2 regions of the Thioalkalivibrio sp. AKL9 genome follow, and region 1 is predicted to be linked to the other one. Evidence: predicted binding sites of a transcription regulator. Region 1 holds the regulator's gene; the other holds the start of a gene.
The links. The regulator FNR, encoded in region 1, switches genes on or off when oxygen is low (the NO sensors DNR and NnrR bind a similar motif). The targets are predictions, from matches to a motif close to TTGATNTANATCAA.
Positions count from the first base shown of each region.

Region 2: the regulator FNR is predicted to act here: its motif matches at 1,690-1,703, upstream of hemN (oxygen-independent coproporphyrinogen III oxidase).

Region 1 covers NZ_KB905109.1:141,420-145,805, reverse strand. The annotation lists gene D573_RS0108390 (hypothetical protein) at 1-296, opposite strand, end outside; gene D573_RS0108385 (cyclopropane-fatty-acyl-phospholipid synthase family protein) at 439-1,677, opposite strand; gene fnr (fumarate/nitrate reduction transcriptional regulator Fnr) at 1,968-2,699, shown strand; gene D573_RS0108375 (DUF2390 domain-containing protein) at 2,692-3,174, shown strand; gene D573_RS0108370 (DUF2058 domain-containing protein) at 3,246-3,815, shown strand; gene D573_RS0108365 (hypothetical protein) at 3,850-4,068, opposite strand; gene D573_RS0108360 (carbamate kinase) at 4,164-4,386, opposite strand, start outside.
Region 2 covers NZ_KB905113.1:49,129-53,514, forward strand. The annotation lists gene hemN (oxygen-independent coproporphyrinogen III oxidase) at 226-1,614, opposite strand; gene hpnD (presqualene diphosphate synthase HpnD) at 1,793-2,653, shown strand; gene hpnE (hydroxysqualene dehydroxylase HpnE) at 2,658-4,004, shown strand; gene D573_RS0110730 (SDR family NAD(P)-dependent oxidoreductase) at 4,001-4,386, shown strand, end outside.

The DNA.
Region 1 (4,386 bases):
CCGATGACCCCGAACAGCAGGGTGTAAACGGCAAAGAAGATGAAGTTCTGTGCCGGGGCGGCATGGCCGAAACCGAGGAAGTAGCCGCCCTGCATCGCCAGGAACGTGACTGGCCCGGCGGCCCACAGCAACTGCAGGAAGTTCAGCGACCAGGGAACACGCCGCGCGGTGGCGGCCACCTCGGTAATGCGGCTGCGCCCGGCCGCCTCGATCAGGACATGTTCCTGTGACGGTCCGCCGGCCTGCGGGCTTTCCTGGCCCTGTGCCTCCCTGCGTTTACGAAAGCGACCGAACACGCGCCCCTGCTCCGGAATGGGTGGTTACCGCCGGCATGGCCGCAACGTGACCACTAGTGTAGGGAATGCGCGTTCGGTTCGCCCGAGTTTTGCAGTACTTTCGGGATCGGCCCCGGATCGCTCCCCTCGCCTCGCCTCGCCTTCAGGCGGCGTCGCTGCGCTGTGCCCGGGCCTTCCCGGGCGGTGTGGAGATCACTTCGGGGGCATCGTCCCGATAGAGGTAATCGCGGGTCAGCGGCACCGCATCCTGCTGCTTGGCCATCTGCACGTGGAACACCACCTGATCCCACCAGCGGAAGGTGCCCTCGCAACTGGCCAGGTAGAACTCCCACATGCGGCAGAAACGCTCATCGAAGCGTTCGACGGCCTCGGCCCGCACCGTCTGGAAGCGGCGATACCACTCGGCCAGCGTCTCGGCGTAATGCAGGCGCCAGAACTCGATATCGGTGGTGCACAGCGGCGTGGGCTCCAGCGCGCCCATCACCTCGGACAGGGCCGGCGTATACCCGCCCGGAAAGATGTACTTGCTCAGCCAGGGGTTGGAGGTACCCGGTGGTTCCTGCCGCCCGATGGTGTGCAGCACCGCGATGCCTTCCGGCTTCAGCAGATCATGTACGCGCCGGAAGAACGTCTCGTAGTTGGGCGTGCCCACATGCTCGAACATGCCGACGCTGACAATGCGGTCGTACTGGTCGTCGTGTTCGCGGTAGTCCTGATAGAGAAACCGCACTCGATCCTCGAGCCCCCGACGCTTGGCCTCGTCACGGGCAACCCGCAGCTGCTCCTTCGACAGCGTCACGCCGTCTACCTGCACGTCGGCATGCTCGGCGAGATGGAAGGCCAGACCGCCCCAGCCGCAACCGATGTCGAGCACGCGCATCCCCGGCTCCAGCATCAGCTTCTTGCGCAGCATTGCGCACTTGGCCTGCTGCGCCTCTTCCAGCGTCATGTCCGGGCGCTCGAAATAGGCGCAGCTGTAGAACATGCCCTCGTCCAGGAACTGACGATAAAGCCACTCATCGACGTCGTAGTGATGGGCGATGTTCTGGTAGCAGCGCGCCACCTTGTTGCCCTGCTCGATCAGGGCCCGCAGCATGCGCACTGCAGGGTTGACCCGCTGCTTGAACATCGGCGCGAAGTTGCGCATGGCCACGTCGAGGAACACCTGCAGGCCCTCGGGGCCGGGCGACCACAGGCCGTCCATGTAGGTCTCGCCCAGCTGGAAGCCCGGGTCGCGCCCAATCTTGCGCAACGCCGCCTTGTCATGCACCTGCATGGTGACTTCCGGCGCGCCGTTCCCGAAACGCTGCTCACGGCCATCCGGATGCCGCAGCACGAAGGTCCCGTAGCGTATGTATTGCTCCAGTAACCGCTCGATCATCGCTCCCCCTGTCCTTGTTCTGGCAGTCGGGTCTCTCAGCCCCCACGCGTAATGCCGACCCTGACCACGCCGCAGACTTTAGACTCAGTCTAATTACCGATGGCCCGCATTGTCCACGCAGCCGTCGGAGGGAGGGGACCCCGAGTCATCTCGGGGCGCGACCCCCTGACCGACGGCAAAACCTTCTGTAATCGCCTACAACTCTTGGGGACAGTACCGCATTCCCGCCCCCGATGGCATACCCCGAAAATCGCTTTCCCCAACGTCGAAAAAACGGCTACCCTGCACCCATGACGCTACGACCCACTCAAGCCTGCCAGCACTGCACCCTCCGCCAGCTCTGCCTGCCTATGGGCCTGCCCCAGGATGAACTCTGGCAACTCGACCAAATCGTCCAGCAACGCCGGCCGATCGCCAAGGGTGCGCCCCTGTTCACCATGGGGACCAAGTTCGAAGCGCTGTACGCGGTCCGCACCGGGGCACTGAAAACGGTGCTGATCTCCGATGACGGGACCGAACAGATCACCGGCTTCGCGCTGGCCGGCGACCTCCTGGGGCTGGACGCGATCCACTCCGGCAAGCATCCGGTCAGTGCCATTGCGCTGGAGTCCACCAGCGTCTGCGCCGTGCCCTACGGGCATGTCGACGACCTCGCCGGCCGCCTGCCAACCTTCCGCCAGCACATGATGAGCGTGATGAGCCAGGAACTGGCCCAGGACGAAAGCCTGCACGCCTTGCTCGGCCAACGTACCGCGGAGCAGCGTCTGGCGACCTTCCTGATCGCCCTGTCGGAGCGTCATCGCGCCCGCGGCCTGTCCCCCGAACGGTTCTACCTGCCCATGTCCCGGGCAGACATCGCCAACCACCTGGGCCTGACCCAGGAAACCATCAGCCGGTTGTTTACTCAGCTGCGCAACCAGGGCGTAATCAACCTGCACACCCGGGACCTGGAGATCCTCCAGCCCGACGGCCTGCGCAACACGGCCGGGGTCACCTTCACCTCCGCCGCGAGCAGTGCCTGAAGCCGGGGACACCCCGGAGCCGGCCACGGACTTCGACGCCTTCTGGGCATTCGCCGACGCACTGTGGGTCGATCGCACCGCTCGCGAACGTCTGATGCGCTGGCAGGACGAATTTGGCGTGGACGTGATGCTGGCGTTGTTTGCCCTGTGGTACCCGCAGCCCCTCGGACCCTCGCAATGGCGCGTACTGCGGCAAACGGCCCGGCGCTGGCAGTCATCCTCCACCGAACGCCTCCGCGCACTGCGCCGGCGGCTCCACACCCCCGAGCGCAACGCGCTCTACCGCGAGGTGCTGGCACTGGAGCTTCAAAGCGAGCGGCTCGCCGGCCTGCAACTGCTCGCGGAGGCCCGGCGCGTGGCGCCGCAGACCACCCCCGCATTCGCCATCGACCGCCAGCGCCGATTGCACACCCTGTTCCCCGACCTGCCGGACGCCGAGATCCGCGACGGATTGCGCGAGTTCACGGCCGCCTGAACAGCACGTGGTGCACGCAAGGCCGCATTCCGGCTATCCTCCCCGCACATTGACCGAACACGGCAGGATTCATGTCGGATGATCTGCGCAGCCAGCTCCTGAAAACGGGGCTGGTCGACGAAAAACAGGTTCGCCAGGCCAAGTCGCAAAAGCACAAGGCCCAGAAGGGGAACGCGAAGAAGAAGAAGGACCGCAACACGGGTCCGGACCCGGGCGTGGCCGAGGCGCGCAAGGCCGAGCAGGCCGAGCGTTCGCGACAGAAGAACCGCGAACAGCAGGAACGTGCCGAACGCCGGGCCCGCCACGCGCAAATCCGCGAACTGGTCAGCACCCACCTGGCGCCGATTCCCACCGGCGATTCCGCGCTGGATTATCACTTCCAGCAGGGCGGGCAGATCCGCCACCTCCCGGTGACCGCCGACCTGCAAAAGCGCCTGGCCGACGGCCGCGCCGCGCTTGCCGGCCTGGATGTGCGCCCGGAAAAGGGGTTCCGGGTCATCCCGCGCGAGACCGCCGACCGCATCCGCGAGCGCGATCCGGAATGGCCACTGGTCATCCCCGCCGAGGACGAAACCGGATCGGAACCCGCCCCGGACGACCCATACAAGGACTACGTGGTACCCGACGACCTCATGTGGTGACCCGCAGGGGAATCCCCGCAGGCCAGCGATCCAATCAGTCGGTTGCGCGCTTCACGTCCGCGGCGGGCATGCCGCTTTGCTGCGGGCGCCGCGCCTCGTCACTGGACATGTCCTGCGGCGTGATGCCGCCCTGCTCCAGGCCCTGGGCGGGGCCGGCCGACTCCTCCGGCTCGCCGCTGCCGCAGCCTAGCGCCAGCAGACCCACGGCCGTCAGACCGATCACCAGGGGGGCGGCTCGCTGAATCTCTCGCATCATCTTCACTCTTGATCCATGTGTACTCGAAGCCTGCAAACTCTGCGGCGGGCGTGCAACATCGAGTGTAACAGGCGGGGGTTCCGGCAAGGGCTTCAGGCGGCGCCCACCGGCAGGATCCGGGTCCCCGCCTGCCCGGCCAGGATAGCCGCGGCGTCCTCCAGCGAACCGATCCCAACCCGAATGCCGCCCTGGGCAGCGCGCCGTGCAGCCTCCATCTTGGGCCCCATGGAACCGCCCGGGTACGCCGCCGGCTCCACGGCCGTAACCAGAAGCGCCTTCAGGCGCCGGGCGTCCGGTGTGCCCCAGTCCATGTAG
Region 2 (4,386 bases), on a different contig from region 1:
CTTCAGCCTCCTCGACACGAGCCCATCTGCGGATACGCCCATCGCCTTGGACTTCTTCGCACAACGGTTGGTCGATTGCACTACTGATCCAGTGATCCCGGATCATTCGCCGATCCGGCCTCTCGCGTACAGTCTCGAAGTAACGTGTCGTCTTCACCGGAACGTCCCTGTTACCGGTTGCTATTGTTCAAAGCTTCCGCCGAGAACGGATCGCCGTCAAGCCGCTCACACTACCTTGCTGTAGCGCGGCGCGCCCTCCGTCTTCAGATAGGCGTCGAAGGCCATGGCGACGTTGCGCAGCAGCAACCGCCCGCGCGGCAGGATCTCCAGCCGCTCCGCGCCGATCCGCACCAGTCCATCGGCCTCCATGCCCTGAAGCCGCTCCAGTGCATCCCCAAAGACCTCGCCGAACGCGATCCCGTGGCGCACCTCGATCGCGGCGAAATCGATGCGCGAATGGCACATGAGCTCGGTAATCACGTCCCGGCGCAGCCGATCGTCGGCACTCAGTTCGAGTCCGCGAAACACCGGAAGGCGCCCGGCATCCAGCCGCGCGTAATAGGCATCCAGCTCGCGCAGGTTCTGGCTGTAGGTGGCGCCCACCTTGCCGATGGCCGTCGGACCCAGTGCCACCAGGTCGTACTCCGCCCGTGTGGAATAGCCCTGGAAATTGCGCTGCAGCGTCCCGGCGCGCTGGGCCGTGGCCAGTTCGTCGTCCGGCAGGGCAAAGTGGTCCATGCCGATGTAGACATAGCCGGCATCGGTCAGGCGAGCGATGGTGGTCTCGAGGATCGCCAGCTTCTCCGCGGCGTCCGGCAGATCGGCCTCGCGGATCTGGCGCTGAGTCTTGAACATCTGCGGCAGGTGCGCGTAGTTGTAGATCGCCAGGCGCTCCGGACGCAGCTCCAGCGCGCGTTCCAGCGTGGCGGTATAGGTCTCCACCGTCTGCAGGGGAAGGCCGTAGATCAGGTCCAGGTTGGTGGATTCGAAGCCGTTGGCCCGCGCCTGCTCCACCGCCCGCGCGGTCACCTCGAACGGCTGGATGCGGTTCACCGCCCGCTGCACGTTCGGGTCGAAATCCTGCACCCCGAGGCTGATCCGGTTAAAACCCAGCTCGCCCAGCAGCGGGATGGTGCCGGGCCGCACCGCGCGCGGATCAATCTCGATGGAGAACTCGCGGGCATCGCTTTCGTCCAGGCGGAAGTGCCTCGCCAGCGTCGCCATCACCCGGCGCAGATCGTCATCGCCAAGATAAGTCGGCGTGCCCCCCCCAAAGTGCAGCTGGCCGACAGTGCGTTCCCGGTCGAACAGCTCGCCCTGCAGTTCGGCCTCGCGCTCCAGATACTGCAGGTAGCGCTGAGCGCGCTGGTAATTTCCAGTGATGACCTTGTTGCAGGCGCAGTAGAAGCACACCGTGTCGCAGAACGGCACATGCACATACAGGGACAGCGGCCGCGCCGGGTCCGCCCCGTTGGTGGCCTGCGCCGCCTCGGCATAGGCGCGGTCGTCGAAGCCCTCGTGAAACTGTGGCGCGGTGGGATACGACGTGTACCTCGGCCCGCTCACGTCGTAGCGGCGCAGGATTTCGGGGTCAAACACCAGGCGTTGTTCCATTCGGGGCTCCACAACCGTGCGCCGCGCACTCGCGACCTTGGTTCTGCAGACTACGGCCGCACGCCAGGCCCGAGCTTGATACAGGTCAACAATCCGCCTTCATGGCGCCCTCTCCCGCCCCCTGTGCTGCCTGTGCTAGCCTTCTCCTCCCTGTTCGACACCCGCCACGCGAGAGCGCATGTCCCCCGACGAGTATTGCGAGGAGAAGGCCGCGCAAAGCGGCTCCAGCTTCTACTACGCGTTCCGCTTTCTGGAGCCGGATCGCCGTCGCGCCATCACGGCGCTGTACGCCTTCTGCCGGGAAGTCGACGACATCGTCGACGAGGTGAGCGAGGAGAGCATTGCGCGCACCAAGCTCGACTGGTGGCGCCAGGAGATCGAACGCCTGTTCGCCGGCGAACCCCGCCACCCCATCACCCAGGCACTGCAGCCGCACATCGCCGCCTTCGACCTCGGGCGCGAGTACTTCGACGAGATCATCGACGGCATGCAGATGGATCTGGACTACGACAGCTATCCGGACTTCACCACTTTGTCGCTGTACTGCTACCGCGCGGCCAGCGTCGTGGGCATCCTGTCCGCCCACATCTTCGGCTACACCGATCGGCGCACTCTGAAGTACGCCCACGACCTCGGCATGGCGTTGCAGCTCACCAACATCCTGCGCGACGTGCACGAGGACGCCATGCGCGGCCGGGTGTACATCCCCATGGACGAGCTCAGCAAGCACGGGGTCAAGCCGGAGGAATTCCAGATCAACATCACCGACGACCGCCACCGCGCCCTGTTCGCGGAGCAGGCGGAACGGGCGCGACGCTACTACGAACGCGCCGAGGAACACCTCCCGGACGCCGACCGCTACGCCCAGCGCCCGGGCCTGATCATGGCGGCCATCTACCGCACCCTGCTCGACGAGATCGCCGACGACGGCTACCGCGTGCTGGAACACCGCGTGCGCCTGACCCCGATCCGCAAGTTGTGGATCGCGTGGCGCACCGCGCGCCGCCTGAAGCGCGAACAACGCCGCCGCGCGACCTGATGCCATGATCTCCGGCTCACCCCACGCGCCCGTCGTCGTGGTCGGCGCGGGCTGGGCCGGCCTGACCGCCACGCTGGCGCTTGCACGCGCCGGGCACCCCGTGCACCTGATCGAGGCCGGCAAGGCCCCCGGTGGCCGTGCCCGCAGCCTCGACCTGGACGGCACCCCGCTCGACAACGGCCAGCACATCCTGGTCGGGGCCTGCCAGCAGACCCTGCAGCAGATCCGTTCGGTCGGCATCAACCCCGAGCAGGCGTTTCAGGCCCTGCCCTTCGGCCTGCGCATGTTCGAGCCCACCGCCCGGCCGCAGGACCCGGCGTTCCAGCTGGAACCACGTTCGCCCCGGTTGCCCGCCCTGGCCGCCGCGCTTTACCGGGCGCTTGCGAAGCACTCTCTTGGTACACGCCTGCGTGCACTGTCCGGCGCCGCCGCCATGTTGCACCGGCCCCTGCGCCACGATCTCCCCGTCCTCGACTGGCTGCGCCAGCGTCGTCAGCCCGACGCCCTCATTCGGAGCCTGTGGGACCCGTTGTGCCTGGCGGTGATGAACACCCCGACCCGAACCGCCTCGGCCCGCATCTTCCAGAACGTCCTGCGCCTGGCACTCAATCATGGCCCGGAGGCCGCGCGCCTTCTCCTCCCCGCGCGGCCACTCGGCGAGCTGTTCCCGGAACCGGCTGTCCAGGAACTCCGGGAGCGTGGCGCTAGAGTGGATCTTGGCCGCCGCATCACCGCCATTGAGCGCAGCACGACTCACGACGCCGCCCCCTACCGCCTGCGCGATCGCCAGGGCGTGGCGAGCCCGGCGCGCGGCGTGATCCTGGCCGCCCCTCCAGCCGCCGCCGCTGCCCTGCTTCCGCACGAAACCGGCTGGGAGGCGACGCACCAGGGCCTGAATGCCATGGGCGCCCGCAGCATCTGCACGGTCTACCTGCGCTATGCGCGGCGCCTTGATGATCTTCCGCCACTACAGGGGCTGCTGGACCAGCATGGCCAATGGCTGATCGCGCGGAATGTCGCCGGGGCGCCACACTGGCTGGCGGTCGTGATCTCCGCGGCCGACGACCTCGAACCGTTGACGGCGGATGCACGATGGCGCACCGTCGCCCGCTCCCTGGCCCAAACCTTCCCCGAACTGGGCGAACCCGAGACCGGCCACAGCATTTGCGAACGCCGCGCGACGCTGGACGCGCAAGCCGGTCTGGATGCACGTCGCCCGCCGGCCCGCACGCCCTGGCCGGGGTGTTATCTGGCCGGGGATTACCTGACGCCTGCACTGCCGTCCACGCTCGAAGCGGCCGTACAATCTGGACTAGAATCGGCGCACCTGTACCTGGAGGACCATCCTTGACCGATCTCGATATTCCCCGCCTGCTCGCCTACCGCCCGGAACCCGGCGCCTTCGATGAACGCGTGATCCTGGTCACCGGGGCCGCCGACGGCATCGGCCGCGCGGTTGCCGAGGCCTGTGCCGCGGCCGGCGCGATCGTGGTCCTGCTGGACAAGGACCTGAAGGGCCTCGAAGCGGTCTATGACCGGATCGAACAGGCCGGTCACCCGCAGCCCGCGATCTACCCACTGAATCTCGAAGGCGCGACGGTCAAGGACTATGGTGACCTGGCGGAGAACATCCGCGACTCGCTGGGCCGCCTGGACGGGCTGGTACTGAACGCGGGCTGGGCCGGCGCCCTGATGCCGATGAAGAACTACGACCCGGAGCTGTGGTTCAAGGT